3 regions of the Bradyrhizobium sp. NBAIM18 genome follow, and region 2 is predicted to be linked to each of the others. Evidence: predicted binding sites of a transcription regulator. Region 2 holds the regulator's gene; each other region holds the start of a gene.
The links. The regulator PhoB, encoded in region 2, activates phosphate uptake and scavenging genes when phosphate is short. The targets are predictions, from matches to a motif close to TGTCATNNANCTGTCAT.

Region 1 (5,619 bases), on a different contig from region 2:
TGCGAGACGTTCGAAGTTCTTGGACGATGGGAGATCGACCGTGGCCCGCAGACGCTGCATTATGATTTCTGGTGGAATCTGCCGCGCGATTACATGGTGACGAGCGAATGGGCGTTACCGCCGCAGTTCGAGAACGGGATCGTCCCGGAAGATCTGCTTGCGAATAAATATGGCCATCGTCTCCACTTCTGGGACCTTCGCGCCCGTCGCAACGTCCAGACCATCGACCTCGGCGCCAATCATCAGATGGCGCTGGAGGTGCGGCCGGCGCACGATCCGGTTCGCGAGTATGGTTTCGTCGGTGTCGTGGTCGACACCACCAACCTCGAAGCGTCGATCTGGACCTGGTGGCGCGAGGATGGAAAATTCCATGCCGAGAAGACGGCGACGATTCCTCCCGAACCCGCGCCCAAGGAGAAGCTGCCGCCGCTGCTGCAGGGATTTGGCGCCGTGCCGCCGCTGGTGACGGACATCGACCTGTCGATGGACGATCGGTTTCTCTATGTCTCGTGCTGGGGGACGGGTGAGATGCGCCAGTACGACGTCAGCGATCCCAGAAAGCCGAAGCTTGCGGGCTCAGTCCACATCGGCGGCATCGCGCGGCGCACGCCCCATCCGAACGGAAAGGCCTTTGCGGCGGGCCCGCAGATGGTCGAGATCAGCCGCGACGGCCGGCGCGTGTACTGGACCAATTCGCTCTATTCCACCTGGGACGACCAGTTCTATCCCGACGGGGTTCCGGGCGTGGAAGTCATGGCCAATGTCGGCCGCAACGGCGGTCTCGAGCTCGACAAGGACTATTTCGTGAGCTTCCCCGACGGATATCGTGCGCACCAGATCAGACTCGAGGGCGGCGATTGTTCGACGGACTCATTTTGCTACCCGTCGGTCTAGATGGGACGCAGGCGAGCCCGGCCCTTGGCTGGCTGTGGCTCGCACTTGTTGCGAGCGGTCTCTACCACGGCGTCAATCCGGGAATGGGATGGCCGCTCGCCGTTTCGGCCGGGCTCATGGACAAGAGCCCCCTCGCGCTCTTCCGCGCATTGTGGGCTCTGGCGGCCGGGCACCTCCTGGCAACACTTCTCGTGCTGCTGCCGTTCGCCTTCCTGCTCGTACTGGCCGAATGGCAGCGTCCGATCCAGATCGGTGCGAGTCTTCTCGTCATCGGCTTTGGCGTCTACCGGCTGATCGACCGGCGTCATCCGCGCGCGCTGGCACGAATTCCGCCGACGCAATTGGTGCTCTGGTCATTTGCCGTCGCCATCGCTCACGGCGCTGCCCTGATGCTCGTGCCGATCTATCTCGGGCTCTGCCAGGCCTTCGAGCTCGACGCCGGCCATCAGGCGGCGGGCGCGCTGATGACGGCAAATCTCGGGATGGCGGTATTGGTGTCGCTGGTGCACGTTGCCGCCATGGTCGGCGCCGGCGGATGTCTGGCGTGGCTGGTCTACCGCCATCTGGGATTGAGGTTCGTCTCGCGAAGCTGGTTCAACCTGGATGCAGTCTGGGCGATCAGCCTCGTTCTGGTTGGCGCGGTGGCGCTCGCTTTCAATCTTGCGGCCTCGCGCTGAGGTCTACCGCACCAAAGCCCATTCGCCGATGATGCGAAACCGCGCCTTGGCATCCTCCTGCTTGAACAGCGCGATGCGATCGACCGCGAGCGTCTCGATGCCCAGCGCCGCAAACCTTGCCCGCAGCATCTGAAGGATCGGCCCGCGCCGTTCCGCATCCAGCCGACCCGTCAAGGTCATGTGGAAACGGAATTCCTCCATCACGTAAGGGTAGCCCCAGCGGTCGAGATAGTCGCGCTGCCGCTCGCTGAGCTTCTCCGGCTTGCGACGGGCGCGATCTTCCGCCGTCAGCGCGGCGCGAAACGGGTCGAACTCGCGAACGCAATCGGCGGCAAGCTGTTGGAGAGTCTCGACCGGCTCGGCCGGAATGACGGCAATGAAGCCGCTGATGGCATCGACCACCGGTCGGATCGCCGGGATCGGCCGTGTCCTGCCCGCGAACGCCTCGCAGGCGGCCAGCAGCTCGGCTTCGGTCTTGCCATGCGCCAGCGCCATCGGCGCCTTCAGGGTAGCGTGAAAGCCGTATTTGCGGGGATCGGCGCTGACCTCGCGCCAGTCCGGCGCGGCGTGCAGCGCCTGCTCTGGAAACGAGATCTCGCCGCCGCTGTAGGCGTCATAGCCGAGCAGCTCGGCGCCGAAGCGGGAGAGGGCGCTGTCGCGGCCTGCGGCATAATAGATCGCGTAGCGGGGGAAACCTGTCATTTGCCTCAGCATAACCAATTTACGCCGCGACGACAGTCTCGCGCGGCGCCGCCATTGCGGTGAGCAGCCGCGTCGCGTCGGTGAGATGCACGAGCCTGCCGCCTGAGATCACCGCGATCAGTCGCGGCCGCAGCTCCACGCTGTCGTCGACGAGGAGAATGTCGGCGCGGCGTCCCTCCGCGAGCAGGCCGCGATCGGTGAGGCCGGTTGCGCGCGCCGGGCCGGCGGAGACCAGATCCCACGCCTGAGCTAGCGGCACCACGCCATCGGCGGCCAGGCGGAACGCGGCGAGCAGCTGCGCGGGATAGTAATAGTCAGATGCCAGCACCGAGCAGAGCCCCTTTGCGATCATGTCGGAGGCCCTGGTCCAGCCGGTGTGGCTGCCGCCGCGCACGACGTTCGGCGCGCCGTAGACGATGGCATCGCCGTGGCTGGCCGCAGCCTGCGCCGTCTCCTCGTTGATCGGAAATTCCGCGATCAAGGCGCCGAGCTCGCGAAAGTCCCGGCGCATCGCCGGGCTCGAATCGTCGTGCGAGAGCATCCGCACCTCGGCCCCGCGGGCCGCGGCGGCCAGGCGTGACACCGAGGCGGGCACGTCGTCGGCGCGCGAGACCACGCGCTCGACCAGCCGGTCGAATTCTTCACTCGACAGACCGGTGCGCTCCACCATGCGGTTGCGCTTGCGTGGGTTGGAGATGTCGGCAACGACGCCGTCCATATGATCGTTGAAGGCGAACAGGTCGACGCGGCCCTCGCTGAGCCACTGTGCGATCTCCGCTTCGGCATCGAGATTGTAGGTCTCGTGCCGCAGGTGGAAGCGGGTGTCGGCAGCGAATTGCGGACGCTGCCGCTCGATCGCCTCCATCAGGCCGCGCGCATTGCCGACGCTGCGCAGGCCCGGCTCCCACGAGCAGGTCGTGGCGTGAAACACGGTAGTGATGCCGTTGCTGATCGCCTGGCGGTCGCTGTCGGCGAGCGCGACGTCGATCGGAAAGTCGACGCCGGCGCGCGGCATCATCTGGCGCTCGAAGGCATCGCCATGCAGATCGACGATGCCGGGCAGCACCAAGAGGTCACGGGCATCCAGCGCCAGCCGCGCCCGGCCGCGAGAGGCATCGACTTCTGCAATGTCGGTTCCGGAGACGAGAAGGGAGGTTTCGACGAGCTCGGCGCCGATCAGGGCCCGGCCGCCTTCGATGAATATGTCTGTCACGCGACCGCGCTTCGTTTGCTGGCAGGAGAATTGGCGAATGAGCTCGCTTTTGCTTCGTATGCCGAGAGGAAATCTTCAATCCCGAGCTTGCGGAAATTGGGCAGGGCCTCGCGCAACTTGTCGTGACCCCAGTCCCACCAGGCAAGCCTTGCGAGCCGTCCGGCGATCTCCTCCGAGAATCGCCGCCGCACGATGCGGGCCGGATTGCCGGCGACGATGCTGTAGGCCGGCACGTCCTTGGTGACGATCGCGCCGGCGGCGATCACCGCGCCGGTGCCGATGTTGCGGCCCGGCAGCACGATCGCGCCATGGCCGATCCAGACGTCGTGGCCGATATGAACGTGATGCTGGCGGCGCCAGTCGAAGAACTCGAGATCGTCGCTCTCACCCTCGAAATAGGCGCTGGATCGGTAAGTGAAATGCGCCTGAGTGGCGCGATGCATCGGATGGTTGCCGGGATTGATGCGGGTCATCGCTGCGATCGAGCAGAACTTTCCGATGGTGGCGTAGGTGATCTGCGCATCGTTCACGACATAGGAATAATCGCCCATCGCCACTTCTTGCAGGATCGTGCGCGCGCCGACTTCGGTGTAGGCGCCGAGCCTGGTCTCATGCAGCTTGGCCGAGGGATCGACGGTCGGCTGAACCGAAAGAGCTTTGGCGGCCATGTTGCATCCGAAGTGCGAGGGCGGGCGTCTCTCTTCGAGCGGCCGGATGACGATGTCATGACAAACAGATGACAGGGGATGATGTGCGTAGGATCGCCTCACTGCAGCAGCGCTGTCACACAAGTGTTAAGCACGAGCGTTAGCGGTTGGCTCCAGCTACTCTGGAGCTCCTGTATGCTGGTGGTTGAAGGCCTGACCTGTCGCTTCGGCGCGAAAGCCGCAGTGGACGATGCTTCGTTTGAGGTTTCCCCCGGCGGCTTCGTCGGGGTGATCGGGCGATCCGGCGCGGGCAAGTCGACATTGCTGCGGTCCATCAACCGGCTGGTGACGCCGAGCGAAGGGCGCATCCTGTTCGACGGCATCGACGTCACCTCGCTGCGCGGCAGGGAGCTGCGGCAGTGGCGCGCCCGCTCGGCGATGATCTTCCAGCAGTTCAACCTGGTCGGCCGGCTCGACGTGCTCACCAACGTCCTGATGGGGCGTCTTGCGACGATGCCCGCCTGGCGCTCGCTGTCGCAGGCCTGGCCCGAGCAGGACAAGGCGCTGGCGATGTCGGCGCTGGAGCAGTTCGACATCGCCTCGCTCGCCGCCCAGCGCGCCGACCAGCTCTCCGGCGGCCAGCAGCAGCGCGTCGCGATCGCCCGCGCATTGGTGCAGCAGCCCGATATTATTCTGGCCGACGAGCCGATCGCCTCGCTCGATCCGCGCAACACCAAGATCGTGATGGATGCGCTTTTGCGCATCAACAAGCATTTCGGCATCACCGTGCTCTGCAACCTGCATTCGCTCGATCTCGCCCGCAGCTACTGCGACCGCCTGATCGGCATGGCGGCCGGACGTGTGGTGTTCGACGGCGCCCCGTCCGCGCTGACCGATCACGTCGCACGCGAGCTCTACGATCTCGAAGCCGCCGACGTCGTGGGTGGCCTGCCCGTCCCGGCGCCCGAGGGCGTGCCGGCGCTCGGAACCGCCGCGGCTGCCTGAGCCGCGTCGCACCTGTTCAATTGCCAGTTTTTTTGCGTCAACCGACCCCAAACGATGAAGAGGGTATCATGATCACTCGCAGATTAATCCTTGCCGGCGCCGCCGTGCTCGCGTTCACGGCCTCTGCTTCGGCGAACGACTGGAAGGCCAAATATCCGGAGCTGACCTTTGCGGTGGTCCCGGCCGAGAACGCGTCCGGCGTCACCGAGCGCTGGGCGCCGTTCATGACTTATCTGTCGAAGGAACTCGGTGTGAAGGTTACGCTGCGCATCGCCAACGACTATGCGGCGGTGATCGAAGGCCAGCGCGCCGGCAATATCCACATCGCGAGCTACGGCTCGGCCGCGTTCGCGCGTGCCCGCCTGACCGGCGTCAAGTCCGAGGCCTTCGCCAACGACATCAACGCCGACGGCTCGACCGGCTACTATTCCGTGTTCTTCGTCAAGGCGAACAGCCCCTACAAGAAGATCGATGACCTCAA
Region 2 (5,619 bases):
CTTCATGTATCTCGGCGAGTTGATCGAGTTCGACGACACCAGCAAGATCTTCACGTCGCCGAGCGATCGGCGCACGCAGGATTACATCACCGGCCGGTTCGGCTGAGGAGACGGAACATGGGTTCTGAACATACCGTAAAGGCTTTCGACAGCGACCTTCAGGAGCTCACCCGCCTGGTCGCCGAGATGGGCGGCATCGCCGAGCGCATGATCGTCGATTCCGTCGACGCGCTGATCCGCCGCGACGTCGCGCTCGGCCAGCGCGTCGTCGCCACCGACGTCGAACTCGACGCGCTGCAGAAGCGCATCGAGGAGCGCGCCGTGCTCACCATCGCCCGCCGCCAGCCGATGGCCGTCGACCTGCGCGAGATCGTCGGCGCGATGCGCGTTGCGACCGATCTCGAGCGCATCGGCGATCTCGCCAAGAACATGGGCAAGCGCGTCGCGGCGCTGGAGACGGATTTCCATCCGCTCAAGCTGTTCCGCGGCCTGGAGCACATGACCGACCTCGTGCAGCAGCAGGTCAAGTCGGTGCTGGACGCCTATGCCGCGCACGACCTGCCGGCGGCGATGGCGGTGTGGAAGGGCGACGAGGAAGTCGACGCCATCTGCACCTCGCTGTTCCGCGAGCTCCTCACCTACATGATGGAAGATCCGCGCAACATCTCGTTCTGCATCCACCTGATGTTCTGTGCCAAGAACATCGAGCGGATCGGCGACCACGCCACCAACATCGCCGAGACCGTGTTCTACATGATCGAGGGCCAGGCGATCACCGACAAGCGGCCGAAGGGCGACATGACGACCTTCGCCACGACGCTGCCGAACACCTGACGACTTAAGGAGCTACGACCACATGGGCGCACGCATTATGGTGGTTGAGGACGAGGAAGCTCTCACCGAGCTTCTTCGCTACAACCTCGAAGGCGACGGCTATGACGTCGAGACGGTGATGCGCGGCGATGATGCCGACACCCGCCTCAAGGAGCACATTCCCGATCTGATCGTGCTCGACTGGATGCTGCCGGGCCTGTCAGGCATCGAGCTGTGCCGGCGGCTTCGGACCCGCCCCGAGACCAAGCAGCTGCCGATCATCATGCTCACCGCGCGCGGCGAGGAGAGCGAACGGGTGCGCGGGCTCGCGACCGGCGCGGATGATTATATCGTCAAGCCGTTCTCGGTGCCGGAGCTGCTTGCGCGCGTGAAGGGCCTGCTCAGGCGTGCGAGTCCCGAGCGCCTCGCCACCGTGCTCGCCTATGGCGATATCGAGCTCGACCGCGACAAGCGCCGCGTGGCGCGCTCGGGCCGGCCGATCGATCTCGGTCCGACCGAATATCGCCTGCTGGAGTTCTTCCTGGAGCATCCCGGCCGCGTGTTCTCGCGCGAGCAGCTGCTCGACAGCGTCTGGGGCCGCGACATCTACATCGACGAGCGCACCGTCGACGTCCATATCGGCCGCCTGCGCAAGCTGCTCAATCTTGGCCGCGAGCAGGACCCGATCCGCACCGTCCGCGGCGCCGGCTACGCGTTGGACGATCGCTTCGCGAAGGCTGAGCAGACGTAAGCTGGTTTAGCGAGCTGCGGCTACAAATCTAGGCCGTCATCCCGGGGCGCGCGCAGCGCGAGCCCGGGATCTCAGCGCGAGCGCTTGCGCTCGTCGCGATAACCACAGTACGTGGTTTGACGAAGACTCGGAGTGACCATCTGGCGCAACGATTGCGCCCTGTGGTTATGGATCCCCGCCCCCTGTGCGCAATCGCGCACTAGGCGGGGATGACACCGAGTGATTGGTGCCGTCATCGTGTGACGGCTGCAGTCTTCGATCAAGCTTGGCGATCAACTAAGTCCGCAAGCTCACCGCGTGCCCGGTTTCGGTGCTGCGCGACGGCGATCCGCTGCGGGCTGATAGGCCACGCGCGAATGCTGGGCACAATAGGGCAGGCCGGAGAGCGCCTTGCCGCCGCAGAAGAAGAAATCCGGGCTCGAGGGATCGCCGACCGGCCAGTGGCAGGTCGCCTCGTTCAATTCCAGCAGCGACAGCCGCTGGCTCATCGGCACCACGTTGTCGTAGGTAACCGGCTCAGCTTCCAACTCGACCTCGAAGGCCTGCGCCAACGCGGTGTTGCCGCGCGCGACGGGGCGGGTCACCCGCATCATATGCTGCGCGGGCCGTGCCTTGCGCGGCCGCGGCGCTGCCGATGAAGGGCTCTTGGCGCGGCCGGACAGGCCGAGCCGGTGCACCTTGCCGATCACGGCATTGCGGGTCACATTGCCGAGCTCCGCCGCGATCTGGCTGGCCGAAAGTCCGGCCTCCCAGAGCTTCTTCAGCTGCTCGACGCGATCATCGGACCAGGTCAAAACCGTCATTGCACCCTTTCCCTCGCTGCGCGCCTGCCATCCTGGGGCCTTCGCAGCGAATGCTTTAGCCTTGAAAAACCCGTGCCGTCAGAATCCCTTAAGGCTCGCCGGGCGCGCTCAAGACGCCCGAACGTTTACGCCGGTACATGAGGACTTCTGGGATCAGAACTGCTGCACGAGATGTCGTATCTGACAGTCCAAACGCTACAATATGGCGTGACTCCCGCGCAAGAGTCCGCCGACTCGCTTCCACATGTTCCGTGGTGAAAAACCCGCAAAATCGGCACCGCAAGACTACGGAATCAGCGTTTCGCGAGGCTTTCCGGCCGGCATTGACACCCGTCTTGCCAGGCATAAGATAGTGCCACGTGCCGCCCTTAAAAGGCGGCACGTTTCGTTTTCCGGGGCCGGTCGATGGTGCGTCGCGCAATGCATGCCTCACACCGTCCGCAACATTCAAGTGACGTCATGACTAACAGCGCAGCGCCGCATTTGCTCCCCGTTTTCGCCAGGGCCGACCTCGGTTTCGAGCGCGGCGAAGGCTGCTGGCTGATCGCGACCAACGGCGATCGCTATCTCGATTTCACCTCGGGTGTCGCGGTGAATGCGCTCGGCCATGTCCATCCCGCGCTGGTCAAGGCATTGCAGGAGCAGGCGACCAAGCTCTGGCACATGTCGAACCTGTTCCAGAGCCCTGACGGCGAGAAGCTCGCAAGCCGCCTCTGCAATGAGAGCTTTGCGGACTTCGTGTTCTTCTGCAATTCCGGCGCCGAGGCGCTGGAAGGCGTGATCAAGCTGGTGCGCCACCATCACTTCTCCAAGGGGCATCCGGAGCGTTACCGCATGATCACCTTCGAGGGTGCCTTCCATGGCCGCACGCTGGCGACGCTCGCCGCCACCGGCTCTGCGAAATATCTCGAGGGCTTCGGTCCGCCGATGGACGGCTTCGATCAGGTGCCGCACGGCGACCTCGACGCCGTGAAGAAGGCGATTGGTCCGCACACCGCCGGCATTCTCATCGAGCCGATCCAGGGCGAGGGTGGCGTTCGTTCTGCACCTCACGCCTTCCTGAGGGCGCTGCGCGAACTCTGCAACGAGCGCGGCCTGTTGCTCGCCTTCGACGAGGTGCAGACCGGCATGGGCCGCACCGGCGAGCTCTTTGCCTACAAGCGCACCGGCGTCACACCGGATGTGATGTCGCTCGCCAAGGCGCTCGGCGGCGGCTTTCCGATCGGCGCGGTGCTGGCGACCGCGGATGCGGCGGCCGGCATGGGGCCCGGCTCGCACGGCTCGACCTTCGGCGGCAACCCGCTCGCGATCTCGGCTGCCAACGCCGTGCTCGATGTCATGCTCAAGCCCGGCTTCTTCGACCACGTGCAGAAGATGTCGCTGCTGCTCAAGCAGAAGCTCGCCTCCGTGATCGATCGTCACCCTGATGTCGTCAGCGAGGTGCGCGGCGAGGGCCTCCTGATCGGCATCAAGGCCGTGGTGCCCTCCGCCGATCTGGTTGCGGCGCTGCGCGCCGAGAAATTGCTCACCGTCGGGGCCGGCGACAATGTCGTCCGCTTCCTGCCGCCCCTGATCGTCACCGAAGCGGAGATCGAGGACAGCGTCATCAGGCTCGAGCGTGCCTGCACTGCGATCTCGTCCAGCCAGACCAAGCGGGCGGCAAGCTGATGAGCACGACGCCCAACAAAGCTCCCAAGCACTTCCTGGACATCAACGAGCTGCCGCTCTCGGAGCTCAAGAGCATGCTCGCCGCCTCTTCGGCGATGAAGGCGAAGCAGAAGGCGCAGCAGCCGGTCAGGCCGCTCGAAGGCAAGACGCTGGCGATGATCTTCGAGCGTCCCTCGACCCGCACCCGCGTCTCGTTCGACGTCGGCATGCGCCAGCTCGGCGGCGAGGCGATCATGCTCACCGGCGCCGAGATGCAGCTCGGCCGCGGCGAGACCATCGCCGACACCGCGCGGGTTCTGTCGCGCTATGTCGACGCCATCATGATCCGCATCCTCAACCATGATGCGCTGCTGGAGCTTGCGGCCAACGCCACCGTGCCCGTCATCAACGGCCTGACGCGGCGTTCGCATCCCTGCCAGGTGATGGCCGACCTCATGACCTATGAGGAACATCGCGGCCCGATCGAGGGCAAGACGGTGGCCTGGACCGGCGACGACAACAACGTGCTGGCGTCCTGGGCCCATGCCGCCGAGCGCTTCAAATTCCAGCTCAATGTCGCAACGCCGCCGGAGCTCGCACCGAAAAAGGCCATGCGCGACTGGATCAAGGCGACGGGCGCGCCGATCGTGCTCGGCACCGATCCGGAAGCCGCCGTGCGCGGCGCCGATTGCGTCGTCACCGACACCTGGGTGTCGATGGGCGACAAGGAGGGCGAGCACCGCCACAACGTGCTCAAGCCCTACCAGGTCAATGCCAAGCTGATGTCGCTGGCCAAGGCGGACGCATTGTTCATGCATTGCCTGCCGGCCCATCGCGGCGAGGAGGTCACCGACGAGGTGATCGACGGGCCGCAATCGGTCGTGTTCGACGAGGCCGAAAACCGCCTGCACGCGCAGAAGGGCATTTTGGCCTGGTGCTTCGACGCGGTGAAGTAGGCCCGCCAGAGGCCCCGCTGCGGCCTCACACGCAATTGTCGTCCCGGACAAGCGCGCCAAAAGCGCGCGCAGATCCGGGACCCATAACCACAGGAAGTCGTTTGGCGAAGACTCGGAGTTGCCATCTCGCTCGATGACGTGGTCCTGTGGTTATGGGTCCCGGGCTCGCGCGTTGCGCGCCCGGGGACGACACCGAGTTTGCTGTAGCGTTGTGCACCCTCATCGCATCCGGAACGCGCCCCCTTCCATTTCCGCCCTCCGACCCCAGATAAAGCGCCATGGTTTCCCAATCTCCTGACATGAAAACCGGGCCTGAAGGCCCGGTTCGCGCGCCATCATCGGTTCCGATCGATGACGCCGTGCTGCCTTACGAGGTCGACGCGCTCGACGTGCGCGGGCGCCTGGTGCGGCTTGGTCCTGCGCTCGACGACATCCTCACCAAGCACGATTATCCCGCAGCCGTGGGCAAGCTGCTCGGCGAGGCCATCGTGCTGACGACGCTGCTCGGCTCGACGCTGAAATTCGAGGGCCGCTTCATTCTTCAGGCCCAGACCGACGGTCCGGTGTCGTTCCTGGTGGTCGACTACAAGGCCCCGGACCGCCTGCGCGCCTATGCGCGCTTCGATGCCTCGCGCCTGGGCACGGCCAA
Region 3 (5,619 bases), on a different contig from region 2:
AAGAATTTGGCGACGCCCTTGTAATCGTCCGCCGGTTTGCCGCCCATTACCCAGAGCGAGGCACCGCCGATGATCGAGTTCTGCGGCGCGCCCTTGGCGTCCGGGTAATAGGGCATCGGCACCGCGGTGAAGGCGAACTTGGCCTGCGCCTTGACGTTGCCGAAGAACGCGGACGAGGTCAGGTAGAGCGGACATTCGCCCGACGTGAAGCGGCCTTCGCCGGTGTTGGTGCGGCCGGCATAGTCGTAGGTCTTGTCCTTCTGGAGCTCGACCAGATTTTCGAGATGCTTGACCTGGAGCGGACCGTTGAAGGACAGCACGGTGTCGAAACCGTCGAGGCCGTTGGCCTTGCTGGCGAGCGGCACGTTGTGCCAAGCGGAGAGCTGCTCGAGATTGACCCAGGTGACCCAGGAGTTGGAGAAGCCGCAGGTGGCGTGGCCGGCCGCCTTCAGCTTCTTGGCGGCGTCGAACACTTCGGGCCAGGTCTTCGGCACCTCGACATTCGCTTTCTTCAGTGCGTCGAGGTTGACCCACATCACGGTCGAGGACGAGTTGAACGGGAAGGACAGCATCTCGCCCTTCGAGGTCGAGTAATAGCCGGTGATCGCAGGCAGATAGGCCTTCGGATCGAACTTCTCGCCGGTCTCGGCCATCAGCTTGTAGACCGGCTTCACGGCGCCGGTCGCTGCCATCATGGTGGCGGTGCCGACCTCGAACACCTGCATGATGTGCGGCGCGTTGCCGGCGCGGAACGCGGCGATGCCGGCGTTCATCGTGTCGGCGTAGTTGCCCTTGTAGGTCGGGATCACCTTGTAGTCGCTCTGCGTGGTGTTGAAATCGTTGGCGAGCCTGACGATGACGTCGTTGTTGGCGCCGGTCATCGCGTGCCACCACTGGATTTCGGTCACGGCAAGCGCCGGCGACGCGCCGAGACCAATTGTGAGTGCGACGGCCGCCGCCGTGCCAAAATGTCGAAGAGCCATCAAGAACCTCCCTTGCCCGTCACTAAAGAAGCGCTTGCGCTAGCAGCGCCATATGACGTTCACATGACTGTGTAAGCGGGAGAAACGAAAGCAGCAAGCGCGGCCAAATGGGAAGTCGTCAAATAGGCCAAGACCGGAGCGGTCAGCCAACTCCGTTCGCGCTGCACATGCGTGCGCGCGCCGCAGTGCGGCATGAGATGAGGCACTATCGTGCCGCGGGCTCCGAACCTCTCCCACTTGCAAGCGGGAGAGGGAGCGCACCACCGTTGACGCTCGCCTTAGCTCAGCGTTTCCGCTCGGGACCGCAGACCGTGCCTTTTTCGACCATCGCGTCGATCTCGGCCTTGGAGTAGCCGAACTCGCCCAGCACCTCGGCCGCGTGCTGGCTGAATTTCGGCGGCACGCGGCGCAGGCTCGGCTTGCTGCGGTCGAGCCGGATCGGCGAGGCCACGCCCTTGTACCAGTCCTTCTCGATAATATCGCCACGCGCGATCGTGTGCGGGTTGGTCAACGCCTGGTCGATCTTCTGCACCGGCCCTGCGGGCAGGCCGGCCGCGAGCAGGCGGTTGCACAGCGGCTCGGCCTCGTGCTGGCTGAACACGGCGGCAAGCTCGGCGCGCAGTGCCTCGCGATTGGCGATGCGGTCCTTGTTGCGGGCAAAGCGCGGATCGGTGCCGAGCTCGGGCTTGCCGATCTCCTTCGCCAGCTTGCGGAAGGTGCCGTCATTGCCGACGCCGATGAAGATGTTGTCGGTCTTGGTCGGGAAGATCGCGTAAGGCACGAGGTTCGGATGCTCGTTGCCGGTGAGACCAGGCGGCTTGCCGTGCATGAAATAATTCGCGGTGTGCGGATGCATGATGGCGAGGCCGGTCTCGTACAGCGTCGTCTCCAGGAACTGGCCCTTGCCCGACCGCTGCCGCTCCGACAGCGCCATCAGGATGCCGATCGCCGCATAAAGTCCGGTGGTGATGTCGACCAGCGGCACGCCGATCCGCATCGGCCCGCTCTCGGGCGAGCCGGTCGCCGCGATCATGCCGGTCATGGCCTGGATGATGGCGTCGTAGCCGGGATTGCCGCCGCGCGGGCCGTCGGCGCCGAAGCCGCAGATCCGGCAATGCACGAGGCGGGGATATTTCTTGCTGAGGACGTCGTTGCCGATGCCCCATTTCTCCAGCGTGCCCGGCTTGAAATTCTCGATCAGGACGTCGGCGGTCTCGAGCATCTTGAGCAGCACGGCGCGGCCGCCCTCGGAGGCGAGGTCGAGGCCGATCGAGCGCTTGTTGCGGTTGATACCGACGAAATAGGCCGCATCCTCCTCGTGGAACGGAGGGCCCCATTCGCGCACCTCGTCGCCCGCGGGCGGCTCGACCTTGATCACGTCGGCGCCGTGGTCGGCGAGGATCTGGGTGCAGTAGGGACCGCCGAGCACGCGCGTGAGATCGATGACGCGCAATCCGCTCATGGCGCCCGTTGCTGCTTCAGTCATGCCTTCGCTTCCCTGTGTCGATCATTGGATCACAGGCCTAGCGAGGTTTGTTTGCGCCAGCAATGGCGCCGAGCGTGGAGCCGTATGCGCCGCCGAGCAGCCATGCCGCAGCATGGCAAATTCAGTCGGATGCGGCCGGCCCCAGGGGGGATCCCCGGGCCAGCCAATCCGCGCTGCCGATCAGACCACCGTCAGGCGAACGTCGACATTGCCGCGCGTGGCATTGGAGTACGGGCACACCTGGTGCGCCTTCGCCACCAGCGCCTCGGCGTCTGCGCGGGCAAGGCCCGGCAGCGAGACCGCGAGGTCGATATCGAGGCCGAAGCCGCCCTCGGAGCGCGGGCCGATGCCGACGGTCGAGGTGACCGAGGCGTCGGCAGGCACCTTCGGGCCGCCCTGCGAGGCCACGAACTTCATCGCGCCGATGAAGCAGGCGGCATAGCCGGCCGCGAACAGCTGCTCGGGATTGTTGCCGGCGCCGCCGCCACCGCCGAGCTCCTTCGGCGTGGTGAGCTTGACGTCGAGCGCGCCGTCGAGGGTCGCAGCATGGCCGTCGCGGCCGCCGGTGGCCTTGGCGCTGGTCTTGTAGAGGACGTTCACAGACATCGTCGTCTCCTCGGGTCTTTCCGGGTTGGGGTGCGAGCTTTATCGCAGACAATTAGATTGTGCGCAATCTAATTCGTTGCGCCTCACATTTAATTGTTCGCAATTGAATGTGGCGACGGCCGGGCCCAGAATGGGAGAAACGCGCAGGATTCTTCATGGCCAGGAAATCAACGGCGGTAGACCCGCTTCGTCTCGACAACCAGATCTGCTTTGCGGTCTATTCCGCCACGCACGCCTTCAACCGCGTCTACAAGCCGCTGCTCGATCGGCTCGGCCTGACCTATCCGCAATACCTGGTCATGCTGGTGCTGTGGGAGCGCGACGACGTGCCGGTCAAGGAGATCGGCGAGAAGCTGTTCCTGGATTCGGGCACGCTAACGCCGCTGCTGAAGCGGCTCGAGGCCGCGCATCTTGTCAGGCGCACCCGCTCGCGTGAGGACGAGCGCCAGGTGCTGATCGCCCTGACGCCGCAGGGCCATGCGCTGAAGGAAAAGGCCCGCAGCGTGCCGCAATCGATCCTGGCGGCGTCGGACTGCTCGGTGTCGGAGCTGCTCGCGATGAAAGACGAGATCGTGGCGCTAAGGGATCGGCTGAATGCGGTGATCGGGGAGTAGGGGGGCTAACAGAGCCGATTTTTCGAGAATGCGCGGCCCGAGTGCGACTTCAGATACTTCTCGAATGCCAAGGCTTTCAGCTTATCCGGGAAGGCGCAGTACCAGACCAGCTTCCACGGCTTGAACTTGGCGGTGTGAGCGGACTTGCCGGCATTGTGCTCCGGGACGCGTCGTTTCAGATCCTCGGTTGCGCCAATGTATTCCTGGTCCGGGAATTCGATGCTTTGGAGGATGTAGACGTACCACATTGACGGCTATCGCCCGGGTAGTCGTTCGGTGGAGGTCTCACCAGTCCGTCTTCGCCCTGCGGGCTTCGCCGGACACCACGCTTCGCCCTTCAGGCTCCGTCGTGGCTGCGCCACGCGTAGCCCGAAGGGCGAAGCGTGGTGGAGCCAGGCGGGATCGAACCGCCGACCTCTTGCATGCCATGCAAGCGCTCTCCCAGCTGAGCTATGGCCCCTTAGTCCAAATGGGAGGATCCTGGGGGACCCGTCCCGGCCGCCGAGCGCTCTAGGCGACTCGCGCGGTGCACCCTTTTTCACAGATCAGGGCTGATCTCAAGTCTCTTCATCACCGCCGACATCACCAATGATGTCGGTCACGTCCTCATCGCCCTCTTCCTCGTCGGCAATGAAGGTCGAATCGTCGTCATCATCGTCGTCGAGGGTCTCGTCGACCTCGATATCGTCCTCCGATTCGGGCACGACCGCCTTGACCTTGCCGGTGTTCTCCTCGGCATCGGCCTCCTCGAGCGAGACCAACTCCTCGGTCTCCGCCGGCTCCGGCGCGTTGTCCTGGGCCATGTTGCGGGCCTCGGCCGCACGGGGGCCGCGCGCAGGAGCGACCGGGGCGATCGGCACCACTTCGCCGGTATAGGGCGAGATCACCGGATTCTTGTTGAGGTCATAGAACTTCTTGCCCGTGGTCGGGCAAATACGTTTGGTTCCGAGTTCGGACTTGGCCACGGCAGGAATCCTGGGAATGTCTGAAAAGCGGTGCTTCACTTGGCTAGTTGGCGGCTCGCTGTCAATAGCGCATTACGGGAGAACGACACACCCGTGACGGGGCGCGGACCATGTGGTACCTGCGCGCCAGCCCACCGGGCCTATTCAAGGACACAATCTTGACCCATTCCGATCAACCGAGGCCGCTCCAGTCTCGCGCCAGCGGTCCCCTGACCGGGAAGGTACGGGTGCCCGGCGACAAGTCGATCTCCCACCGCGCCCTCATCCTGGGCGCGCTCGCGGTCGGCGAGACCAGGATTTCGGGCCTGCTCGAGGGCGAGGACGTCCTCAACACCGCCAAATCGATGCAGGCGCTGGGCGCCAGGGTCGAGCGCACCGGCGATTTCGCCTGGACCGTCAACGGCGTCGGGGTCGGAGGCTTCGCCCAGCCCAAGGCAGCACTGGATTTCGGCAATTCCGGCACCGGCTGCCGGCTGGTCATGGGCGCCGTCGCCGGCTGCCCGATTTCGGCGGTGTTCGACGGCGACGCCTCGCTGCGCAGCCGTCCGATGCGCCGGATCCTCGATCCCCTGGAAAAGATGGGTGCCAGGGTCACCGCCGGCTGCGAGGGCGGGCGCCTGCCGCTGACCCTCCAGGGCGCGCGCGACCCCCTGCCGATCGTCTACAAGACCCCTGTCGCCTCGGCCCAGATCAAATCGGCCGTGCTGCTGGCGGGCCTCGCCGCTCCCGGCACCACCACGGTCATCGAGACCGAGGCCAGCCGCGACCACACCGAGCTGATGCTGAAGCATTTCGGCGCCGACATCACCTCGGTCCAGGAAGGCCGGCACGGCCGCCGCATCACGCTGGTGGGCCAGCCCGAGCTGCATGGTGCCAATGTCGTGGTGCCCGCCGATCCCTCTTCGGCCGCCTTCCCGATCGTCGCGGCGCTGATCGTGGAGGGCTCCGATGTCGTGCTGTCCGAC

Region 1: a site for PhoB is predicted at 4,212-4,228, ahead of phnC (phosphonate ABC transporter ATP-binding protein). Genes of this name have one in related genera too.
Region 3: a site for PhoB is predicted at 1,036-1,052, ahead of ugpB (sn-glycerol-3-phosphate ABC transporter substrate-binding protein UgpB). Genes of this name have one in related genera too.

What each region holds. Positions count from the first base shown of each region.
Region 1 covers NZ_JADYVO010000009.1:174,726-180,344, forward strand. The annotation lists gene I6F17_RS21340 (selenium-binding family protein) at 1-894, shown strand, start outside; gene I6F17_RS21345 (hypothetical protein) at 978-1,571, shown strand; gene I6F17_RS21350 (DUF1045 domain-containing protein) at 1,575-2,273, opposite strand; gene I6F17_RS21355 (alpha-D-ribose 1-methylphosphonate 5-triphosphate diphosphatase) at 2,293-3,486, opposite strand; gene I6F17_RS21360 (chloramphenicol acetyltransferase) at 3,483-4,154, opposite strand; gene phnC (phosphonate ABC transporter ATP-binding protein) at 4,329-5,138, shown strand; gene phnD (phosphonate ABC transporter substrate-binding protein) at 5,207-5,619, shown strand, end outside.
Region 2 covers NZ_JADYVO010000020.1:93,760-99,378, forward strand. The annotation lists gene pstB (phosphate ABC transporter ATP-binding protein PstB) at 1-106, shown strand, start outside; gene phoU (phosphate signaling complex protein PhoU) at 118-834, shown strand; gene phoB (phosphate regulon transcriptional regulator PhoB) at 857-1,564, shown strand; gene I6F17_RS30640 (GcrA family cell cycle regulator) at 1,855-2,367, opposite strand; gene I6F17_RS30645 (aspartate aminotransferase family protein) at 2,827-4,035, shown strand; gene argF (ornithine carbamoyltransferase) at 4,035-4,970, shown strand; gene I6F17_RS30655 (Hsp33 family molecular chaperone) at 5,270-5,619, shown strand, end outside.
Region 3 covers NZ_JADYVO010000022.1:90,551-96,169, reverse strand. The annotation lists gene ugpB (sn-glycerol-3-phosphate ABC transporter substrate-binding protein UgpB) at 1-983, opposite strand, end outside; gene I6F17_RS31925 (CaiB/BaiF CoA-transferase family protein) at 1,267-2,469, opposite strand; gene I6F17_RS31920 (organic hydroperoxide resistance protein) at 2,650-3,075, opposite strand; gene I6F17_RS31915 (MarR family transcriptional regulator) at 3,231-3,689, shown strand; gene I6F17_RS31910 (GIY-YIG nuclease family protein) at 3,695-3,937, opposite strand; tRNA gene I6F17_RS31905 (tRNA-Ala) at 4,074-4,149, opposite strand; gene I6F17_RS31900 (TIGR02300 family protein) at 4,247-4,654, opposite strand; gene aroA (3-phosphoshikimate 1-carboxyvinyltransferase) at 4,813-5,619, shown strand, end outside.